Regions from separate parts of the Streptomyces sp. NPDC006314 genome, predicted to be linked through region 2. Evidence: riboswitches for the same ligand, from Rfam matches in the RefSeq annotation. Region 2 holds a riboswitch; each other region holds the start of a gene.
The links. A riboswitch is a leader RNA that binds a small molecule or an ion and turns the genes downstream of it on or off. The one in region 2 is predicted to bind thiamine pyrophosphate.
Positions count from the first base shown of each region.

Region 1 (7,704 bases), on a different contig from region 2:
CAGGATGTCCAGCGCGGCCCGCGGCTGCACCGCGCCCCGCCGGCGCAGTACGTCCCGCAGGGTGCACCCGGGGACGTACTCCATCGCCAGGTACACGTACGACCCGTCGGTGCCCTGGTCGAAGACCTGCACCACGTTGGGGTGGTCGAGCCGGGCCACGGACTTCGCCTCCCGGATGAACCGCTCGACGAAGGACCCGTCGACCGCGAGCGTCGGGTGCATCACCTTCAACGCGAGGACGCGGTCCAGGCGGGTGTCCAGGGCCCGGTAGACCGTGGCCATCCCGCCCGCCGCGATCCGCGCTTCGACGCGGTAACGGCCGTCGAGCACCTGCCCGACGAGGGGGTCCTGAAGGGTCGTATCCACGCAGGGGAGTCTACGAGGGGCGGCCGACACTCCCGCCCCCTGCGCCGCCGCGGGGGCGGAATGCAGCAGAGCTGTGACTGTCGCGCGACTGGAAGGCGGGGCGCTCGGGGTCCAGGTGCGCGCGCCCCTCGGTGGGGGAGGAGGCCTCGGCGAAGTGGCGGCGCGGGATCCGCCCCGCCAGCCGGGCCAGCCGGCCCGCCTCCACGGCGTGCTTCATGGCGGCGGCCATCGTCTCCGGCTCCTGTGCCCGGGTCACCGCGGAGGCCAGCATGACCCCCGCGCACCCCAGCTCCATCGCCAGCGCCACGTCGGACGCCGTACCGGCCCCCGCGTCCAGGATCACCGGCACACGCGCGTGCTCCACGATCAGCTGGAAGTTGTGCGGATTGCGGATGCCCAGCCCGGATCCGATCGGCGAGCCCAGCGGCATCACCGCCGCACAGCCCACGTCCTCCAGCTTCCGCGCGACCACGGGATCGTCGTTGGTGTACGGCAACACCGTGAAACCGTCGTCGACCAGCGTCTCCGCCGCCTCCAGCAGCTCCACCGGGTCCGGCAGCAGCGTCCGCTCGTCGGCGATGACCTCCAGCTTGATCAGGTCCGTGCCCAGCGCCTCCCGGGCCAGCCGGGCGGTCAGCACGGCCTCCCCGGCCGTGAAGCAGCCGGCCGTGTTCGGCAGCACCCGGATGCCCAGCTTCTCCAGCACCGACAGCACCGAACCGTGCACGGAGGGGTCCACCCGCCGCATCGCGACCGTGGTCAGCTCCGTACCGGAGGCGGTCAGCGCCCGCTCCAGGACATCCAGGCTGGGCGCACCGCCCGTACCCATGATCAGGCGGGAGCCGAAGGGCACACCGCCGAGGACGAAGGGGTCGTCGGCCATGGGTCAGCCTCCTTGGACGGCGGTGAGGACTTCGACGCGGTCGCCGTCGGCGAGCGCGGTGGCCGCCCACTGCGTGCGCGGGACGACGGTCTCGTTGACGGCGGCCGCCACCCCGGAGGGCGCCGCGGTGAGGGTCCTGACGAGGGAGTCGAGAGCGGTGCCCGGGGCGATCTCCCGGCGCTCCCCGTTGACGGAGATGGTGACGGACATGGTCATGCGGGCTGCTCCAGGAGGCGTGCGGGCCGCTCCGGCGGTACGGCACCGAAGCGCTTCGGCGTGAACGGGCGTGCCACCTCGGGGAGTTCACCGGCGACCAGCGCATGCGCCAGGACGTCCCCGGTGACCGGCGTGAGCAGCACCCCGTTGCGGTAGTGCCCGGTCGCCAGCAGCAGCCCGTCCAGGCCGGTCGGGCCGAGCATCGGCGCGTTGTCGGGGGAGCCTGGGCGCAGCCCCGCCCGGGTCTCGGTGAGGGGCAGCTCGGTGATCCCCGGCACCAGTTCATGCGCGTCGCGCAGCAACTCGTACACGCCGCCCGCCGTGACCGTCGTGTCCCAGCCCAGTTCCTCGCTGGTCGCGCCGACGACCAGTTCGCCGTTCTCACGGGGCACCAGATAGACGTGGCTGCCGCGGACCACGGCCCGCACGGTCCGGTTAAGGAACGGCGCGAACCGGCGGGGCACGGTCAGCCGGAGCACCTGCCCCTTCACCGGCCGTACCGGCGGCAGCAGCGCGTCCGGCACGCCCGCGAGTCGTGCGCTCATGCTCCCGGCGGCGAGCACGACCTGCTCCGCGCGCAGCCCGGTGCCGTCCGCCGTGGTGACGCCGGCGGCCCGGTCCCGTACGACATCGAGGCGTTCGGCCCACACCCGGTGGAACTCCACTCCGGCGCTCTCGCACGCGCTCACCAGGGCCGCCGCCAGTCGCCGCGGGTCGATCTGGTGATCGCCGTCGACCCGCAGTCCGCCGCGCACCCCGGGCGCCAGCATCGGCTCCAGGCGCCGGCACTCCCGCCCCGACAGCCATACCGACTCGAGGCCCGAGCGCTGCTGCAGCGCGTGCAGTTCGCGCAGGTGGGCGCGGTCGTCGGCGTCGAGCGCGACCGCGAGGGTGCCGCAGCGGCGGTAGCCGAGGTCGCGGCCGGTCAGTTCGGCCAGCTCGGCCGCGAAGTCCGGATACCGGCGGGCCGATTCCAGGTTCAGGGCGAGCAGCGTCTCCTCGCCGTAGTGCAGTTCGGTGACCGCGGCCAGCATCCCGGCCGCGACCCGCGCGGCCCCGCCGCCGGGCTCGGGGTCCACCACGGCTGTGGCGAGCCCGCGCTGCGCCGCGCGCCAGGCCGTGACCAGGCCGATGACTCCGCCCCCGATGACGAGGACGTCGGACGTACGTGGCGACATGGGCGTCCAGCCCCTCCCTTCGCCGGCATGACCCGGATCAGGTTCGTACGGTCGGAGGCCGCCAGCCTCCCTCTCAGCCCGGTGCGTCCGGGCTCCCGCGAGTGCTTGTACGGTGGCCACCCTAGCCCGCAGCGCCCATCACCCGTAAGGGAGCCCCCGCCCATGGCCCGCTCGCTCGACGGACTGACCTTCGCCCCCGTCGCCGACCAAGCCCCAGGTCAGGTGGGCACCCGCACCCGGTTCGCCTACCACGAGCAGGACGGCGGGATCTGGGCCGAGTACGCGGGCGGTGACGTCGTGCGCGGCCATCTGGTCGGCACCCGCGAGGGCGACCGGCTGGACTTCCGGTACGTGCAGCTCAGGACCGACGGGACGACCGCCTCCGGGCACTGTGTGTCGGCGGTCGTGGAGCTGCCCGACGGACGGGTGCGGCTGGAGGAGACCTGGGAGTGGGAGTCACGGCCGGGATCCGGCACGAGCATGGTGGACCAGGTCACCGAGCACACCCACTGACTGACGATCGATCAGTTGTCTATGGTGATCGGGTGAGCGAGCAGAGAACGGGAGCGAGCCCGTCACCGGAACGGCGCGTGGTCGTCGTGGGCGCGGGCATGGCCGGGGTGCAGACCGCGGTCGCGCTGCGGGAACAGGGCTTCAAGGGTGCCGTGACCGTCATCGGCGCCGAGCCGCACCAGCCCTACGACCGGCCGCCGCTGTCGAAGGCCGTGCTGCTCGGCAAGGCCGAGGACTCCGCCTTCGACGTGGACTTCGAGGCGCTCGGCGTCGAGCTGCGGCTCGGCTGCGAGGTGCTGGGCCTGCGCACCGCCGAGCACGAGCTGGACACCGAGGCGGGTCCGGTGGCGTACGACGTCCTGGTCCTCGCCACCGGCGCGGAACCGATCACCCTGCCCGGTACCGAGGGAGTGCCCGGCGTGCACCTGCTGCGCACCCTGGACGACGCCGCACGGCTGCGGCCCGTGCTCGCCCGGCAGCACGACATCGTGGTCGTCGGCGCCGGCTGGATCGGCGCCGAGTTCGCCACGGCGGCCCGGGAGGCGGGCTGCGCCGTGACCGTCGTCGAGGCCGCCGGGCGGCCGCTCCCGGGTGCCCTGCCCGCCGAGGTGGCCGCGCCCATGGCCGCCTGGTACGCCGACAGCGGCACCGAACTGCGCACCCACGCGCGCGTGGAGCACGTCGAGCCCGGCGCGGTAGTGCTCGCCGACGGCACGCGGCTGCCCGCGGGCGCCGTCGTCGTCGGCATCGGTGCCCGCCCCGCCACCGGCTGGCTGGCCGGCTCCGGCATCGAGCTGGGCCCGCACGGCGAGGTCCTCGCCGACGCCCACCTGCGCACCTGTGCCGAGGACGTGTACGCCGTCGGCGACTGCGCCTCCTTCCCCTCGGCCCGCTACGGCGAACGGCTCCTCGTCCACCACTGGGACAACGCCCTGCAGGGCCCCCGCACGGTCGCCGCGAACATCCTCGGCGAGACCCCGGCGGTCTACGATCCCGTGCCGTACTTCTGGTCGGAGCAGTTCGGCCGTTTCGTCCAGTACGCCGGCCACCACGCCGCGGCCGACCGCCTGGTGTGGCGCGGTGACCCGGCGGGCCCGGCCTGGACGGTGTGCTGGCTGCGCGAGGACCGGCTGGTGGCCCTGCTGGCCGTGGGCCGCCCGCGCGACCTGGCCCAGGGGCGCCGGCTGATCGAGGCCGGCCGCCACATGGACGCGGCCGCACTGGCCGACCCGGGCCGCCCCCTGAAGGACGCCACGGCCGACTGACCGGCGCCCTGGGACAGCGTCCGGCAGGGGGCGCGGGGCTGTGCTGATAGGCGGCTCCGCCACACGGGCGTGACCAGCCACAACGGCGCCGCACCCGGCCGACGGCCCCTCACGGCGCCGGGCGGAGCCCGTCACGGCACCCGGCGGGGCGCCCACGTGGACCTGCCTGGCTTCCGACTGTCAGTGAGGGATGGCAGGCTAGATCCCGTGACCGAGATTGACGCAAAGATCGATGCTCTCGTCCCTGCCTGGCTCACCCTCCCCGACATCGCCGAACAGCTCGGCGTCGAGGTGACGCGTGTGCGGCAGCTGGTCAAGGAGGGCCAGCTCATCGCCGTACGCCGAGGTGAGAACCGGGCGCTGCACGTCCCCGCCGCCTTCATCGACGGGGACAAGGTCGTCAAGGGCCTGTCCGGGACCCTGACGCTCCTGCGGGACGACGGCTTCACGGACGAAGAGATGATCGAGTGGCTCTTCACCCCCGACCCGACCCTGCCCGGCACCCCCGCGCAGGCCCTGAGCGAGAATCGCGGCACGGAGGTGAAGCGCCGCGCCCAGGCGCTCGCCGTCTGAGCCGAACCGCGACAGGGGGTGGCGTGCGGACCCGAGCCCGCACGCCACCCGTAGAACCAGACACCGACCACGGGGGACCCGCGCATGTCCGACACCGCCCGCGCCGCGCTCGCCGACGCCCGCCTGTACCTGTGCACGGACGCCCGCAAGCGCCAGGGTGACCTCGCCGATTTCCTGGACGCGGTCCTGGCCGGCGGTGTCGACATCGTGCAACTGCGCGACAAGGGCATGGAGGCCGCCGAGGAGCTGGAGCACCTGCGGGTGTTCGCCGACGCCTGCGCCCGGCACGGCAAGCTGCTCGCGGTCAACGACCGGGCGGACGTCGCGCACGCCGCCCGCGCCGGGGTGCTGCACCTCGGCCAGGGCGACCTGCCGGTCCCCGCGGCCCGCGCGATACTCGGTGACGGCGTGCTGATCGGCCGCTCCACGCACGCCGAAACGGAGGCCGCCGCGGCCGCCGTCCAGGAGGGCGTGGACTACTTCTGCACCGGACCGTGCTGGCCCACCCCCACCAAACCCGGCCGGCACGCGCCCGGCCTCGATCTGGTCCGTTACACGGCCGGCCTCGGCACCGACCGCCCCTGGTTCGCCATCGGCGGCATCGACCTGGGCAACCTGGACGAGGTGCTGGACGCCGGCGCCCGCCGGGTGGTCGTGGTCCGCGCGCTCACCGAGGCGGACGACCCGGGCGCCGCGGCGGCGCAGTTCGCCAAGCGGCTGCGGGACGCCCGGTAGCGGTCGTCCGCCTCCGGCGGTGGTCGTCGCGCTCGGTAGCGGGTCCGGTGGGTCCCGGGGCGAGGCCTCCTGTCCACCCACTGGACAGGAACTCGACAAATCGGGCAAATTTCCGGTGTCCGGTTGGGGGACCGCCCACCCCTGGCTAACCTGCGGGTATGGCCCTCGGAACCGCATCCACCAGGACTGATCGCGCACGCACTGTGCGCGACATCCTCGCCACCGGCAAGACGACGTACTCGTTCGAGTTCTCGGCGCCGAAGACCCCCAAGGGTGAGCGGAACCTGTGGACCGCGCTCCGGCGGGTCGAGGCGGTCGCCCCCGACTTCGTCTCCGTGACCTACGGCGCCGGCGGCTCGACCCGCGCGGGCACCGTCAAGGAGACCCAGCAGATCGTCGCCGACACCACGCTCACCCCGGTCGCCCACCTCACCGCGGTCGACCACTCCATCGCCGAACTGCGCAACATCATCGGCCAGTACGCGGACGCCGGCATCCGCAACATGCTCGCCGTGCGCGGCGACCCGCCCGGCGACCCCATGGGCGACTGGGTGCCGCACCCCCGGGGCCTGACCTACGCCGCCGAACTCGTCCGGCTCATCAAGGAGTCGGGCGACTTCTGCGTGGGCGTGGCCGCGTTCCCGGAGATGCACCCGCGCTCCGCGGACTGGGACGCCGACGTCGCCCACTTCGTGGACAAGTGCCGTGCGGGCGCCGACTACGCCATCACACAGATGTTCTTCCGGCCGGAGTCGTATCTGCGGCTGCGCGACCGCGTGGTGGCCGCGGGCTGCGACACCCCGGTCATCCCCGAGATCCTGCCGGTGACCAGCGTGAAGATGCTGGAACGGCTACCCAGGCTCAGCAACGCCGTCTTCCCGGACGCCCTGAAAGAGCGGATCCTCACAGCGAAGGACGATCCGGCGGCGGTACGCTCCATCGGTATCGAGTTCGCCACGGAGTTCTGCGCTCGGCTGCTGGCCGAGGGAGTGCCCGGACTGCACTTCATCACGCTCAACAGCTCCACGGCGACCCTGGAAATCTACGAGAACCTGGGCCTGCACCACCCCCCGCAGGCCTAGACCGGCCGCACCGCGATACGACACACTGCGTAGCGGTCACTGGGAGAGGGGCGTACATGGGCTGGACGGTCCTCTACATCGCGTTCGGCATCGTCGCACTGTGGTTGCTGGGCGAGGTGCTGCTGCAGTACAAGGCACGCCTGCGCTGGCGACTGCTGGCCTTCGTCGGCTTCCTCGGTGTGGTGCTCGGCGTGCTGATGCCGTCCGTCATCGTGATCGGGCTGGGCGCGATCGCCTTCGCGACCGGGCAGACCTACGTGACGCTGTCGTTCCGCCGCGGCTTCGCCGCCGGCTGGGCGGTCAAGCGCCCCGACGCCGGGACCGGCGGCGGCAGCAAGCGCCGTCGCGGCAAGGCGGAGCGCCAGGACCCGGCCCCGGAGGTCTCCGGAATCGAGGGCGCCGACGACCGCGACGACCACGGCCACGGGCGTCTCGCCTACGGCGACGACGACTACGACCGCGACGACTACGACCGCGACGACGTCTTCACCCCGGCTCGCTCCGCCGAGCCGACCGCCGCCGAGACCACCTCCGTCTACGAGCCCCAGCCCCTCCCCGAGGACACCGGTTCCTACGGCGTCTACGGCGACACCGCCACGTACGCCGGCGCCACCCAGCCCCAGGGCGCCGACCAGAGCTACGCCTACGACTACTCGGGCTACGGCGAGCAGAGCTACGGCTACGACACCAGCGGCCAGCAGGCCTACGCCAACTACTCCGACCCGTACATCGGCGCCCAGTCCTACGCCGGCACCTCGTACGACACCGGCTACGGGCAGCAGCAGTACGGCCAGCAGGGCTACGCCCAGGACCCGTACGCCACCGGCGGTCACGGCGAGACCCCGGCCGGCGGGGTGTGGGTGCCGCAGCAGCGCACCGACGAGACCTACGGC
Region 1 covers NZ_JBEXRL010000009.1:282,894-290,597, reverse strand. Annotated here, with positions in the region: gene pknB (Stk1 family PASTA domain-containing Ser/Thr kinase) at 1-366, opposite strand, end outside; partial or broken gene ABZ079_RS19275 (thiazole synthase) at 458-1,249, opposite strand; gene thiS (sulfur carrier protein ThiS) at 1,253-1,465, opposite strand; gene thiO (glycine oxidase ThiO) at 1,462-2,643, opposite strand; TPP riboswitch at 2,641-2,752, opposite strand; gene ABZ079_RS19260 (hypothetical protein) at 2,806-3,156, shown strand; gene ABZ079_RS19255 (FAD-dependent oxidoreductase) at 3,234-4,421, shown strand; gene ABZ079_RS19250 (Rv2175c family DNA-binding protein) at 4,629-4,994, shown strand; gene thiE (thiamine phosphate synthase) at 5,079-5,729, shown strand; gene metF (methylenetetrahydrofolate reductase [NAD(P)H]) at 5,888-6,811, shown strand; gene ABZ079_RS19235 (hypothetical protein) at 6,868-7,704, shown strand, end outside.
Region 1: it holds a riboswitch for thiamine pyrophosphate, as region 2 does, so the genes downstream of both, thiO (glycine oxidase ThiO) here and ABZ079_RS24875 (thiamine ABC transporter substrate-binding protein) in region 2, are expected to answer to the same signal.

Region 2 (7,704 bases):
CGCGCCCGCTCCGACTACATGGGCATGCTCGGCACCGTGATGAACTGCCTCGCCCTCCAGGACTTCCTGGAGAAGGAGGGCATCGACAGCCGGGTGCAGACCGCCATCACCATGGGTCAGGTCGCCGAGCCGTACATCCCGCTGCGCGCCGTGCGCCACCTGGAGAAGGGCCGCGTGGTCATCTTCGGCGCCGGTATGGGCATGCCGTACTTCTCCACCGACACCACCGCCGCCCAGCGCGCCCTGGAGATCGACGCCGAGGCGCTGCTCATGGGCAAGAACGGCGTGGACGGGGTCTACGACTCCGACCCCAAGACCAACCCCGACGCCGTCAAGTTCGACGCCCTCGGCTACGGCGAGGTCATCACCCGCGACCTCAAGGTCGCCGACGCCACCGCCATCACGCTGTGCCGTGACAACAAGCTCCCGATCCTCGTCTTCGAGCTTCTCGCGGAGGGCAATATCGCCCGTGCCGTCAAGGGTGAGAAGATCGGCACGCTGGTGGGTGACCAGGGCAGCCGGGACTGACCGGCACACCCCGTCGCCCGGGGTGCGCCACCTGTCCGAGGGACGGACGGGACGCGCCCTGGCCGGGGGATGGACAATGTCCTGCCGGTCGGGAACCGTGCAGGAAGAAGACGCGACGCAGCCGGCCGCCGCCCGATAGAGGAACCGCAGCCGGGCCTCACTCAAGACACGCAGGAGCAAGTGGTGATCGAAGAGACCCTCCTCGAGGCCGAGGAGAAGATGGAGAAGGCCGTCGTGGTCGCCAAGGAGGACTTCGCCGCGATCCGCACCGGCCGTGCGCACCCGGCGATGTTCAACAAGATCGTGGCCGACTACTACGGTGCCCCGACGCCGATCAACCAGCTGGCCTCGTTCTCCGTGCCGGAGCCGCGCATGGCGGTCGTGACGCCGTTCGACAAGAGCGCCCTGCGCAACATCGAGCAGGCCATCCGCGACTCCGACCTGGGCGTCAACCCCAGTAACGACGGCAACATCATCCGTGTGGTGTTCCCCGAGCTGACCGAGGAGCGCCGCCGCGACTACATCAAGGTCGCCAAGGGCAAGGCCGAGGACGCGCGCGTGTCCATCCGCTCCGTGCGCCGCAAGGCCAAGGAAGCCCTCGACAAGCTCGTCAAGGACGGCGAGGTCGGCGAGGACGAGGGCCGCCGTGCGGAGAAGGAGCTCGACGACACCACGCACAAGTACGTCGCTCAGGTGGACGAGCTTCTGAAGCACAAGGAAGCGGAGCTGCTCGAAGTCTGATGAGCGACTCTTCCTGGGGGGCGCCGCCACCGGCGGGGCAGGCCGGGTACTGGGCGTCCACCGCGGGCAGGCCTGCCCAGCCTGTCCAGGGGGCCGCCCCGGCGGGCCCCACGTACGATGCGCCTGAGGCGCAGCAGACTCGCCCCATGCCCATCGTGCCCGAGGTGTCCGCGTACGCCGGAGACCAGGACGACGACCGGGGGGCCGCTCGGCTGGGCGGCCCCTTGTTCCGAGACGAGACCTTCCAGGACCGGCCCGTCCCGGCCGAGACCCAGAATCCGGAGCCCATGCCCGACGCCCCCCAGCCGGCGCCAGCGCCGCAGAAGAAGAGCGCGGGCCGTGACCTGAGCGCGGCCATAGGGGTCGGCGTCGGGCTCGGTGTGGTGATCGTCGCGTCCCTGTTCATCGTCAAGGCCGTGTTCGTCGGCGTGATAGCGGTCGCCGTCGTCGTCGGGCTGTGGGAGCTCACCAGCAGGCTGCAGGAGCGCAAGGGCATCAAGGCGCCGCTCGTGCCGCTGGCGGTCGGTGGTGCGGCGATGGTGGTCGCCGGCTATGTGCGCGGCGCCGAGGGCGCGTGGGTCGCCATGGCCCTGACGGCCCTCGCCGTCCTCGTCTGGCGTATGACCGAACCACCGGAGAACTACCTCAAGGACGTCACGGCCGGCGTCTTCGCGGCGTTCTACGTGCCCTTCCTGGCCACGTTCGTCGCGCTGCTGCTCACCGCCGACGACGGCCCCTGGCGGGTGCTCACCTTCCTGCTGCTGACGGTCGTCAGCGACACCGGCGCGTACGCGGTCGGCTGGCGCTTCGGCAAGCACAAGCTCGCCCCGCGGATCAGCCCCGGCAAGACCCGCGAGGGCCTGCTGGGCGCGGTGCTGTTCGCCATGGTCGCGGGCGCGCTGTGCATGCGGTTCCTGATCGACGACGGCACCTGGTGGCAGGGCCTGCTGCTGGGCCTCGCGGTCGCGGTCAGCGCCACGCTGGGCGACCTCGGCGAGTCCATGATCAAGCGGGATCTCGGCATCAAGGACATGGGCACCTTGCTTCCCGGGCACGGCGGCATCATGGACCGACTGGACTCATTGCTGCCCACGGCGCCGGTGGTCTGGCTGCTGATGGTGGTGTTCGTCGGATCCGCGTGAGCGAGTGCCGTACGACGTCCGGACCCCCGTCCTGAGCACAAGGCGGGGGCCCGTTGCCGTTTCCCGGACCTCCCGGCCCGTTGCCGTTTCCCGGACCTCCCGGCCCGTTGCGCAGGGACCGCACCCGGATGCCGCAGCACAAATCGGCAGCCGGAGCCCGCGCGCGGCAGACTCCCTCAGAGGGCGACGTGTACTCCGCCGCCCGGTGACGCAGCAGGGAGTGTGCCCGATGCCCCTCGACCCAGCCCCCGCCCCGCCTCCTCCGCCGGTGAGGTTCTGGCCCGTCGACGACCTGCCCGCACTCGACCCCGATCCGTTCCTGGACGAGTTGCTGCGCGACGAGCCGGTCACCCGGATCAGGCTCCCGCACGGCGAGGGGCACGCCTGGCTGGTCACCCGGTACGAGGACGTCCGCTTCGTCACCTCCGACCCGCGCTTCTCCCGGGAACAGGTCGTCGGCCGCGATGTCACCACCATGCGCCCGGTGCCGGTGGCCTCGCAGACGGCGGGTCTGCAGTACATCGACCCGCCCCGGCACAGTCGGCTGCGCCGGGTCGTCGCCCGCGCCTTCACCGGCAGGAGCATGCAGCGGCTGCGGCCGCTGGCCGAGGGCAGGGCCACCGAACTGCTCGACGGGATGGAGCGCGCGGGCGCACCGGCCGACCTCATGGAACACCTGCACGGCCCCTTCCCGATCGCCGTGACCCGCGACTTCCTCGGTGTGGAGGAGAAGGACTGGCACCGCTGGGCGGCGACGGGTGAGGCCCTGCTGTCCGCGGGCACCGAGTCCGAGGAACGCGCCAGGGAGGCCGCTCAGGCCACCCGGGCCCGCATCGTCGAACTGCTCCAGCAGCGCCGCGAGGATCCCCGCGACGACCTGGCCGGCGTGCTGGCGCAGGCCGCCGCGGCGGGCGAGATCACCGACGACGAGGCGATCTCCCTGGCCACCGCCATCCAGGTCAGCGGCGGTCACGCGGTGCGCAACAACAGCGGCTCGATGATGTACGCACTGCTCACCCACCCCGAGCACATGGACCGGCTGCGGCGCGAGCCGGAACTCCTGCCCCGGGCCGTGGACGAGCTGTTCCGCTACGTCCCGCACCGCAACGGCGTCGGCATCCCCCGTGTCGCCGTCGAGGACGTCGAGGTCGGCGGCCGGCTGATCCGGGCCGGCGACGTCGTCTACAACGCCTACGTCGCCGCCAACCGCGACCCCGAGGTCTTCCCCGACCCCGACGCCCTGGACTTCGACCGGAAGAGCCCCGCCCATCTGGCCTTCGGCCACGGCCCGCACCACTGCCTGGCCGCCATCATGGCCCGCATGGAGGCCGAGGTCATGATCGGCGCCGTACTCGCCCGCTTCCCCGGCATCCGGCTGGCCGTGCCTCCCGAGGAGGTCGAGTTCCAGCGCCAGGGCCTGATCCGCGGCCCCAGGACGCTGCCCGTGACCTGGTGACACCCGGGTCACGTCACGGGCGACCCCGGCTGGCTCGGCTGGGACTACCTGGAGGCGGTGTAGCGGCCGCGGTCGGGGCGATTCGCGACGGAGTGCGCGTGGCCGACCAGCTGTCCCGACTTGCCCTCTCGGCGCCGGTCAGGACCTTGCCGTACGCCCAGGGGCCCTTCTCGGCGGAGCAGGAGGACCGGAACCGGGCGCCTTCGGCGACGAGCCGGGCGGGACCGCTTGTGTCACGCCTTCGGAGCAGGGACACAAGCGGGCATCGAATGGCGGGTTGGCTGTGGTGATATCACCAGTCGCGCTGCCGAAGCTCCTAGAGCGCTGCAGCCAAGATCGCGGCCAGCGCGAAAACGCCGGCCAGTACGGAGCAGACGATCGCAGCGACGAGGTGGGTGCGCCAGTAGTTCTCCTCGTCCTGTACCACCACCGCGGTACGCGGTCTGCCCTTCCAGTAGGCGATCTCCACCACGTCGCCGGCCTCGAATCGTGGAGATCCGTACCCTGTAACCACAATCTGTCTGCTCTTGCCGTCCGGGGTGACGAACGAACACCAGGCGCTCGCGTCGCCGTCGTCCCAGGTGACGTAGTCGCACACACCGGGTGCGCGCTCGCCATGCGCTATGAGGTGACGGACGCCTCGCGCCTTCCTGGCCGGGATCAGACCCAGCAGGCCGAAGAAGACGGCCGCAGCTATGCAGGCACTCATCAGTCCCCCTCAAGACATGACTGCGATCATGCCGCACTTACCTACAGAGATGCAGGCTACTGACCATCCCACCGCCCGAGCACGCGCCCTGGGCCGTCCCTGGGCCGTCCGAGGCCAACCAATGCTGACAGTCGGTGCCCACGGGTGACCGCCCCCACCCCGCTCTGGCCTGGGCTACCCGAGTCGATCTGCGACACTGGTAAGCGCCATGCCTAAGCCCGGAGAACTCACTTTCGTCGCCCCGCGCGGAGCCAAGAAGCCGCCGCGGCACCTCGCCGACCTCACGCCCGCCGAGCGCAAGGACGCGGTGGCCGAGATCGGCGAGAAGCCGTTCCGTGCCAAGCAGCTCTCGCAGCACTACTTCGCGCGGTACGCGCACGACCCGGCGGACTGGACCGACATCCCCGCCGGTGCGCGCGGCAAGCTGCAGGAGGCGTTGCTTCCCGAGCTGATGACCGTCGTACGGCATCTGTCGACCGACCAGGGGACCACACGCAAGACCCTGTGGCGGCTGTTCGACGGGACGCTCGTCGAGTCCGTGCTGATGCGGTATCCGGACCGGGTCACCATGTGCATCAGCTCGCAGGCGGGGTGCGGCATGAACTGCCCGTTCTGCGCGACCGGGCAGGCGGGGCTCGACCGGAACCTGTCCACCGCCGAGATCGTCCACCAGATCGTGGACGGCATGCGGGCGCTCCGGGACGGGGAAGTGCCCGGCGGGCCTGCGCGGCTTTCCAACATCGTCTTCATGGGGATGGGGGAGCCGCTCGCCAACTACAACCGGGTCGTGGGTGCCATTCGGGCGCTCACCGATCCCGCCCCGGACGGGCTCGGGCTCTCGCAGCGCGGGATCACCGTCTCCACCGTCGGGCTCGTGCCGGCCATCCACCGGTTCGCCGACGAGGGCTTCAAGTGCCGGCTCGCGATCTCCCTGCACGCCCCCGACGACGAGCTGCGCGACACCCTCGTCCCCGTGAACACGCGGTGGAAGGTGCGCGAGGTGCTGGACGCCGGGTTCGAGTACACCGAGAAGTCGGGTCGCAGGCTGTCGATCGAGTACGCGCTGATCCGGGACATCAACGACCACGCGTGGCGCGGTGACCGGCTCGGCCGGCTGCTCAAGGGCAGGCCCGTGCACGTCAACCTCATCCCGCTCAACCCGACGCCGGGGTCCAAGTGGACCGCTTCCCGGCCGGCGGACGAGAAGGCGTTCGTCGAGGCCATCGCCGCGCACGGTGTGCCCGTCACGGTTCGGGACACCCGTGGCCAGGAGATCGACGGGGCCTGTGGTCAGCTCGCGGCCACCGAGCGGTAATCTGGCCACGTCCACACATCTTCATATTCCGACAGGGGAGCGCCACAGCGCTGAGAGTGCGGCAAACGGGCCGCAGACCCTCTGAACCTCGCCCAGGTCATTCTGGGTAGGAAGTTCGGTCATCACTCAAGCTGTTGCGCCCTGCCCGGGCCTCCCTCGCGGAGCCCGGGCAGGGCCGCGTCTCTTCCTGGCCACCCCCAGGAGGACATCCAGTGCACAACAAGACCTTCGTGGCCATGGCGGTCGGGCTCGGCCTGGTCACGCTGCCGGCGTTGACGGCGTGCGGCTCGAGCGACGCCAAGGGGTCCACGGACTCCAAGACCGTCACCCTGGTCAGCCACAACTCGTGGAGCGTCTCCGAGAGCGTCCTCAAGGACTTCGAGAAGCAGTCCGGGTACCAGGTCAAGGCCCTCGAGGACGGTGACGCGGGCCAGGCCGTCAACAAGGCGATCCTGACCAAGGGCAACCCGCAGGGCGACGTCTTCTTCGGCGTCGACAACACCCTGCTGTCCCGGGCTCTCGACAACGGCCTCTTCCAGCCGTACGAGGCCAAGGGGCTCGGTACCGTCGGCGCCGCCTACCGGCTCGACGGGGCCAAGCACCGGGTCACGCCGGTCGATCACGGCGACATCTGCGTCAACTACGACAAGGCCTACTTCAGCGAGCACAAGCTGGCCCCGCCCCGGTCCTTCGCCGACCTGGCCAAGCCCGAGTACAAGAACCTCCTCGTCACCGAGAACGCGGCCACCTCCTCGCCCGGTCTCGGCTTCCTGCTCGGCAGCGCCGCCGAGTACGGTGACGACGGCTGGCAGGACTACTGGAAGAAGCTCAAGGCCAACGGCGTGAAGGTCGTCGACGGCTGGGAGCAGGCCTACCTCCAGGAGTTCTCCGGCTCCTCCGGGGGCAAGAAGGCCGGCGGGGACCGGCCGCTCGTGGTGTCGTACGCCTCCTCCCCGCCCGCCGAGGTGATCAACACCAAGAAGCGGCCCGGTACCGCACCGACCGGCGTGGCCGCGGGCACCTGCTTCCGGCAGATCGAGTTCGCCGGGCTGCTGAGCAACGCGAAGAACACCGAGGGCGGCAAGGCGTTCATCGACTTCCTGCTCACCAAGGAGTTCCAGCAGGACATGCCGTTCAACATGTTCGTCTACCCGGTCGTGAAGGGTGCCGCCGTTCCTGCCGAGTTCACGAAGTACGGGCCGGCCGCCGAGCACCCCCGGACCATGGCCCCGGACAAGATCGCCGCCAACCGCGACCAGTGGGTCAAGTCGTGGACGTCACTCGTACTGAGGTAGCCGGGACACGGCGGAGAAGCGCGGCGCGGCTCGGGCTCATGGCCCTGCCCGTCGCGTTCTTCGCGCTGTTCTTCGCCTGGCCCGTGGCCGCGATCGTCGCGCGCGGACTGAAGGTGGACGGCGCCTGGCGGTTCGGGCGGATCGCGGACGTCGTCACCCAGCCGGACATCCGGCACGTGCTGTGGTTCACCACTTGGCAGGCGCTCGCCTCCACCGCGCTCACCCTGTTGCTCGCGCTGCCCGCCGCCCATGTCTTCGCGCGCCTCGACTTCCCGGGCAAGCAGCTGCTGCGGGCCGTCGTCACCGTCCCGTTCGTGCTGCCGACCGTCGTCGCCGGCAGCGCCTTCCTGGCGCTCGTCGGGCGGGGCGGTCTGCTCGACGAGCTGTGGGGGGTACGGCTGGACACCACGGTGTGGGCGATCCTGCTGGCCCACGTCTTCTTCAACTACGCGGTAGTGGTGCGCACGGTGGGCGGGCTGTGGGCCCAGCTCGACCCCCGGCAGGAGGAGGCCGCCCGG
Region 2 covers NZ_JBEXRL010000014.1:101,964-109,667, reverse strand. Annotated here, with positions in the region: gene pyrH (UMP kinase) at 1-528, shown strand, start outside; gene frr (ribosome recycling factor) at 712-1,269, shown strand; gene ABZ079_RS24895 (phosphatidate cytidylyltransferase) at 1,269-2,411, shown strand; gene ABZ079_RS24890 (cytochrome P450) at 2,641-3,867, shown strand; gene ABZ079_RS24885 (hypothetical protein) at 4,184-4,576, opposite strand; gene rlmN (23S rRNA (adenine(2503)-C(2))-methyltransferase RlmN) at 4,785-5,891, shown strand; TPP riboswitch at 5,915-6,022, shown strand; gene ABZ079_RS24875 (thiamine ABC transporter substrate-binding protein) at 6,104-7,186, shown strand; gene ABZ079_RS24870 (iron ABC transporter permease) at 7,225-7,704, shown strand, end outside.

Region 3 (7,704 bases), on a different contig from region 2:
TCACGGCGTCCCCGCGGACCGCCTCGGCAGCCCTAGCATCGAGTGCAGGACATCGACGAGGCACGAGAACGCAAAGGACGAGGGCGATGCGAGAGATCTTCGCGGGGTTGTCGTGGTGGGTGAAGTGGGTCGCGGTGCCGATCATCGCCCTGGTCGTGTTCGGCGGCCTGATAGTGACCGTGGTCGGATTCGTGATCAACCTGCTGTTCAAGGCGCTGATCTTCGTCGCCCTGGTCGGCGGTCTGATTTACCTCGTACGCAAGTTCATGGCGAACTCTTCATCGCGCAGCGACTGGTGAGGAGTCCGGCGACCGGTGAACGGTGAGGGGCCGATTCCCTCGGGGGAGGGAAGTTTCCCCGCGAGACCACCTGCGTGCGGTGGCTGACGGTTAGAGTCCGGAACTCGCCACGGGATCCGGCCCGTGGTGGCGCAGATCCCCCTCCGTGCTCTACCCCCGCACGGGCTGCCTCCTCGCGCTTCGGGAGTGACCCTTGGCCACGGTTGACACCGCACCGGCAGAACCCCACGCACCGCCCACCCCATCGCGCTCCTGCCCGCCCCTCGTCCAGCGGGCGCCCGCCGCGGCCGTCCCCGGGCAACCACACGCCGCGGACCCCCCAGGACGTCAGCGGTCAGCGGGCCTCCCGGAGCAACCGGCCTCCGGGCATCCCGGGCCACCGGCCACTGCGACCCTCATCGGATCCGTGCAGCGAGCCATGCGGCTGCTGGAGAGCGTCGCCGCGCACGCCTACGGGGCAACCGCCAAGCAACTCGCCCGCGAGACCGGCCTGGCGCTGCCCACGACCTACCACCTGCTGCGCACCCTGGTGCACGAGGGCTATCTGCGCCGCGAGAAAGGGCTGTTCTTCCTCGGCGACGCGGTAGAGCGGCTGAGCAGTAGCGGAGCGCAGCAGAAACGTCGCAGCACGGTGGCGGACACGCTCGCGCACTGGCGTGATTCCATCGGTGTGCCCGTGTACTACGCGATGTACCAAGACGGCGAGATCGAGGTCATGTGCGTCTCCGACTCCCCGGAGGCCCCCGCGGTCGAGGAATGGGCGGACTTCCGCGAGACCGGCCATGCGCACGCGATCGGTCAGTGCCTGCTCTCCCAGCTGGACGAGGACGCCCGACGCGACCATCTCGCCCGCTATCCCGTGCAGGCCATCACGCCGTACACCGTGCGGGACAACGGTGCCCTGCTGCGACGGCTGACCCGGCTGGGGCGCATGGAGGCGGTGGTGGAGCGTCAGGAGTACGCGCTCGGCACGGTCTGCGCGGCGGTGCCGATCACGGTCGGCACCACCGCGGCCACCATGGCCCTTTCCCTGCCCGCCCGTCACGCCGACCGGCTGCTGCCCGCCGCCCACCGGTTGCAGACGGAGATCGGGCGCCATCTCGGGTCCCTCACGCTCTCTATCAGCATCTGAAAAATTACTCCTTGTGATCTCCCGTGCACGTTCAGCAAGATTTGACCACGGTCAGAGGGATCGATCCCGGCCAGCCGATGTCATATGACGGGGTAGACGATGCGTGAGTCCGTACAGGCAGAAGTCATGATGAGCTTTCTCGTGTCGGAGGAGCTCTCCTTCCGCATTCCGGTGGAGTTGCGCTACGAGACCAGTGATCCCTATGCGGTGCGACTCACCTTCCATCTGCCCGGCGACGCCCCGGTGACCTGGGCCTTCGGGCGGGAGCTGCTGGTCGACGGGGTCGGCCGGCCGTGCGGAGAGGGGGATGTGCACATCGCACCCGCCGATACGGAGGTGCTGGGCGAGGTGCTGATCCGGCTTCAGGTCGGCGGTGACCAGGCTCTGTTCCGCTCGTCGGCCCCGCCGCTCGTGGCCTTTCTGGACCGCACGGACAAGCTCGTGCCGCTCGGTCAGGAGGGCGCGTTGGCCGATTTCGACGCCCATCTCGACGAGGCCCTGGACCGCATCCTGGCCGAGGAACAGAGCGCCGGCTGAAGCATCACGGCAGGGGACGCCGGGCACTTCGCTGTGGCGTGTGCAACGCGCAGGAACGCTTCTGCGCAAATCTGCATGGCGCGGACTCCATATAACGGTCGGCCTTGCCCGGTCCGCAGGACACGGCCGGCCGTGCCGGCTCACCGCTTGCGGCGGCGGCCCCGGCCGGCGCGGGCCGGAAGGCGCTGTACTCCGGTGGCTGCCGGGGCACCCGGTCCGGGCCGGTCGGCCGACACCACCAGCGCGGCGAGCGCGGTGGTGACCGGGACCGCGGCGACCAGACCGATCGATCCCACCAGCGTGCGTACGATCTCCTCGGCCACCAGCTCACTGTTGGCCACGGTCCCCACGCTGCTCTGCGCGATCGAGAACAGGAGCAGCAACGGCAGTGCGGCACCGGCGTAAGCGAGGACGAGCGTGTTGACGACTGACGCGATGTGGTCACGGCCGATGCGTATGCCCGCCCGGTACAGCCCGCGCCAGCCCATCGACGGATTGGCCTCGTGCAGCTCCCAGACGGCCGACGTCTGCGTCACCGTCACATCGTCCAGGACACCGAGCGAACCGATGATGACACCGGCCAGCAGCAGACCACTCATGTCGATCGACGGATACAGGCCGTGGATCAGACCGGTGTTGTCGTCCGTGTTTCCGGTGAGGGCGGCCCAGTCGATGAACTCCGAGCCGAGGATGCCGATCAGCAGGAGGGAGACCAACGTGCCGAGCACCGCGACGGACGTACGGGCCGACAGCCCATGGCACATGTAGAGCGCGATGAGCATGATCGCACTCGACCCGACGACGGCTACCAGCAGCGGATTCGAACCCTGCAGGATCGCGGGCAGGATGAACAGCGTCAGCACCAGGAAGCTCACGGCCAGCGCGATCAGCGCCATGACCCCGCGCAGCCGGCCCACCACGACGACCGCGAGCGCGAAGATTCCCGCGAGCAGCGCCATGGGGAACTTCCGGTTCACATCGGTCACCGAGTACTGCAGGTCCTTGGGCGCCGAGGGCTCGTAGGCGACCACGACCTTCTCACCCTGGTGCAACTGCCGTGACTGGTCCGGCTGCACGATCTCGGTGAACGTACGGCCCTTGTCCTTGCCGGTCTCGACCCGGATGGTCGCCTTCTTGCAGGTACCCCCCGCTTCCTGCACCGCCGAGTTGCCCTCGGCGGTGGAGGTGTCACTGGTCGGAGTCCCGCCGGAGGCGTTCACCGACTTGCAGCTCACCTCGACGACCCTGGTGACCGTGGCCTGCTGAGTCTGCCGGTCGAAGCCGACGCCGGTGCGCTTGTGCGAGGGGGCACCCCCGGGCCAGAGCACCACCAGACCGACCAGGACCGCCGCGGTGAACGGGACCAGGATCGCCGCGATGACCTTCCGCAGGTGCTGGGAGACGGGCGCGGCGGGACCGTGGCTGTGACCGTGCGAGTGCCCGTGCCCGTGCCCGTGCCCGTGCCCGTCGTCTCCGCCGGATCCCGTCGGGCCGGGTGCGCTGCCCCCGCCGGAGCCGTTCCCCTGGCCGTGTCCGGCGCCCGGCGCACGGCCGTCGTGGGCGCGTTCACCGCCCTGTCCGCCGCCTGGCCCTGAAGCGTCTCGGCGGCCCGGGTCGGGCGCCTGGTACGGGTACTGCTCCATCCTGGTCACCGCCCGATCATCGCAAGAACGGCAGAGGCCCACTGTTCACCGCGCCACAAATGACGCTAGCGTGGAGGCACCTTTGCACACGCGGGAGCTCGGAGCACCGGGCTGAGAGGGCGCTGACCTCCGTATACGCGATGTTTCACGTGGAACGAGCGCTGTTCCACAGGGAACGTCGGCAGACGGGAATCGCTGCGTCGACCGCCGAACCTGTTACCGGGTAATGCCGGCGTAGGGAGTAGGTCTCATGACCAACAAGGACGCACGCACGCCTGCCTCCGTCCAGGACGAGAAGTCCCAGGAGGCCGGGAAGTCCATCGGCTGGCACAAGGCGTACGTCGAGGGCTCGCGCCCTGACCTGCGCGTGCCGGTCCGTCAGGTGCACCTCACCAACGGGCAGTCGGTCACGCTGTACGACACCTCAGGCCCGTACACCGATCCACTCGTCGACACGGACGTCCGCAGGGGCCTGCCACCGCTGCGGGAGAACTGGATCATCGCCCGCGGTGACACCGAGGAGTACGCGGGCCGTCCTGTCCGTCCCGAGGACGACGGGATCAAGCACACAGCGCCGCGCGGCGGGCTGCGGAACCTGGACGCGGTCTTCCCCGGACGCCCGCGCCAGCCGCGGCGGGGTCGCGGCGGCGAGGCGGTGACACAGCTCGCATACGCGCGCCGGGGCGACATCACGCCGGAGATGGAGTACGTGGCCATCCGGGAGAACGTGTCGCCGGAAGTGGTCCGCGAGGAGATCGCGGCGGGTCGGGCGGTGCTGCCGGCCAACGTCAACCACCCGGAGATCGAGCCGATGATCATCGGCAAGCGGTTCCTGGTGAAGGTGAACGCCAACATCGGCAACTCCGCGGTGACCTCCTCCATCGAGGAGGAGGTCGAGAAGATGACCTGGGCGACCCGCTGGGGCGCCGACACGGTCATGGATCTCTCCACCGGCCGGAACATCCACACCACCCGCGAGTGGGTACTGCGCAACTCCCCCGTACCCATCGGCACGGTGCCGCTCTACCAGGCCCTGGAGAAGGTCGACGGCAAGGCCGAGGAACTCACCTGGGAGATCTACAAGGACACCGTCATCGAGCAGGCCGAGCAGGGCGTGGACTACATGACCGTTCACGCCGGCGTGCGCCTCGCGTATGTTCCGCTGACGGCCCACCGCAAGACCGGCATCGTCTCCCGCGGCGGATCGATCATGGCCGCGTGGTGCCTGGCACACCACAAGGAGTCGTTCCTGTACGAGAACTTCGAGGAGCTGTGCGAGATCCTCGCCGCCTACGACGTCACGTACTCGCTGGGCGATGGCCTGCGGCCGGGCTCGATCGCGGACGCCAACGACGAGGCGCAGTTCGCGGAGTTGCGCACGCTCGGGGAACTCAACCGGATCGCCAAGCGTTTCAACGTACAGACCATGATCGAGGGCCCGGGACATGTCCCGATGCACAAGATCAAGGAGAACATCGACCTTCAGCAGGAGATCTGCGATGAAGCTCCGTTCTATACGCTCGGCCCGCTGACCACGGACGTCGCGCCGGCGTACGACCACATCACCTCCGGCATCGGGGCGGCGATGATCGCCTGGTGGGGCACGGCGATGCTCTGCTATGTCACGCCCAAGGAGCACCTGGGGCTGCCCAACCGGGACGACGTCAAGACGGGTGTCATCACCTACAAGATCGCCGCGCACGCGGCCGACCTCGCCAAGGGGCATCCGGGCGCTCAGGAGTGGGACGACGCGCTGTCCGACGCGCGCTTCGAGTTCCGGTGGGAAGACCAGTTCAACCTCGCGCTGGACCCGGACACGGCACGGGAGTTCCACGACGAGACCCTCCCGGCGGAGCCCGCCAAGACGGCCCACTTCTGCTCCATGTGCGGGCCCAAGTTCTGCAGCATGAAGATCTCGCAGGACATCCGCCGGGAACACGGCGGCAGCCAGGCCGAGATCGAGGAGGGCATGGCCCAGAAGTCGAAGGAGTTCGCGGCCGCGGGCAACCGGGTGTATCTGCCGATGGCCGACTGAGAGGCGACGAGGGGGACAGGCCGAGGTGTCCGTCCCCCCCCGGGTCCCGGAAGCCGGTAACGGAAGGAGCACGACGGCGTCCGTGCGCGGACGAGATTCATAGGGTCTGCCGTGTGGGTGGGATCGATGTTGCCAACGGAGTGGCGGGCGCCGTCATCGGCATGCTGTTCGCGGTGCTGTTCCAGCAGCCTTTACAGGATGCGTGGTTCCGGCTGCGCAGACGATCGGCCAGTGCTCTGCGCGGCCTGGGCCGCCGGGAGGAGTCGGGACCGGCCTGGCGCACGTTCTCGCTGGGCCCCCTGCACACATCTGCGCTGATCGTGGAGGGCGACGGTGAGACCACGATCCCGCCGGAGAGAGTCTTCGTCCACGTACTCGACGACGAGGTGCGGCTGCCGGCGGGCATGGAACCGTGGCGGGAGGAGATAGCGGTCGAGAGTGAACGGCTGCGCGCCGAGGGGCGCACGCCCTTGTGGAACGGACCGCGCTACGCGGTCGAGTCGTTCGACATCTCCCGCACCGCGCTCGACGAGACCCCGGAGGTGCATCTGCGGCTGCGGCCGACCGACTACTACACCTTCCTGGCCGCCCAGCAACTCGACCGTCGGCTGCCTGACGGTACGACCCCCCGGTCGCGCTACCTGGATCCCGAACAGCCCCTTGTGGCGCCGGCGTTCCTGCAGTGCAGCTTCGCCGTCAACGTCGCCGTGGTCACCGCCGACGACATGCTCGTGGTGAGCCGTCGCAGCGAGCGGGTGCGGATGGCGCCCGGGGTGTGGAACTCCTCGGTGAACGAGGGGCTGTCCCGGCACATCGATTCGTCGGGCAGGAGCGCACCGGACCTCCATGCGGTGTGCCGCCGGGGCATGCGGGAAGAACTGGCCCTGGAGCCCCACGAGTACACCCTCGAGCTCCTGGCCTTCGTCCTGGACGTCGACAGACGCCACTGGAGCGGCCACTACTTCGCCCGGCTGAAGGAACTGCGCAGTACGGACATCCAGGCGAGGATGAGCAGGGGCGTGGCGGACCGCTGGGAGCACCAGACGATCGACTATGTGCCCTTCCGCCCCGCTTCGGTGGTCAGATACCTGCTGCGGGACGACCGCGTCCACCGCTGGGCGCCGCTGGCACCGGCGTTGTTCCACCTTGCGTTGGTGCACGTGTACAGCCGCACGTCCGTGGAGCGTGTCGAAGCGCAGGCGGTCCGGCGGCTGTAAGTGAGCCGCGCCGCTCGCGACCGGGTGCCGCCGCGGGCGGACCCCGGTCGAGGCGGGTGTTCTCACTCCGGCTGGTGTTCGGGGCCGCCGAAGTCCGGGCTTGTGTAGTCGGGGCTGCTGAAGCTCGGGCGGCCGGAGACGGGGCCGTCGTCGGGGCTGCTGAAGCCGGGGCGGTCGTAGCCCAGGCGCGGCATGCGGCCGGTCGGGGCGGGCGGGGTCGTGCGGTGCAGTGCCGTCGGCCCGGGGTCGGCGAGGGCCTCCCGCAGGAACGGCAGGATGCCTCGCTCCAGCAGGGCGTCCCGCCAGGCCTCCCTGGCTCTCGTCAGCTGTTCGTGCGCCGCGTCCTGTGCCTGGGCTTCCGCCGAGTTGCTGTTGCGCAGAGCGGTGAGCAGCAGCCCGACGGCGGCGATGAGGATCGCGGCAGCGGTCATGGCGCCGAACACCCAGCCGGTGGTGAGCAGGGTCCGGGCGAAGGCCTGTTCGGGGTTGAGCATCTTCAGGATGTAGCCGACGAGCAGGAAGATCATCGCCGCGGTTCCGGACAGGAGGGGAGCCAGCACGGCGATGACCGCGATGGCGCCCGCTCCGGTGGTCTCGGCGGCCTCGCCGAGGGTTGCGGCGAGTCCCGCCGTGGCCGAGGCAGGGTCCGTGGTGGCGGAGTCGCCGGTGGCCGAAGGCGCGGACAGCGCCGGGTGGCGCAAATCCTGGCGGACCTGCACGTAGTGCTGGTACTCGGCCGCCGCGGCCGCGGTGATCAGGGCGGTGGCGTTGAGCGCCATGGTGCGCAGTTGCTCGGGGTTGAGCCGCTGTCCGACAGCGGCCAGTTCCGGTCGGTGTGGCG
Region 3 covers NZ_JBEXRL010000003.1:203,206-210,909, reverse strand. Annotated here, with positions in the region: gene ABZ079_RS06630 (DUF5326 family protein) at 87-299, shown strand; gene ABZ079_RS06625 (helix-turn-helix domain-containing protein) at 493-1,431, shown strand; gene ABZ079_RS06620 (SsgA family sporulation/cell division regulator) at 1,531-1,968, shown strand; gene ABZ079_RS06615 (YibE/F family protein) at 2,109-3,611, opposite strand; TPP riboswitch at 3,692-3,869, shown strand; gene thiC (phosphomethylpyrimidine synthase ThiC) at 3,862-5,646, shown strand; gene ABZ079_RS06605 (hypothetical protein) at 5,760-6,863, shown strand; gene ABZ079_RS06600 (hypothetical protein) at 6,926-7,704, opposite strand, start outside.
Region 3: it holds a riboswitch for thiamine pyrophosphate, as region 2 does, so the genes downstream of both, thiC (phosphomethylpyrimidine synthase ThiC) here and ABZ079_RS24875 (thiamine ABC transporter substrate-binding protein) in region 2, are expected to answer to the same signal.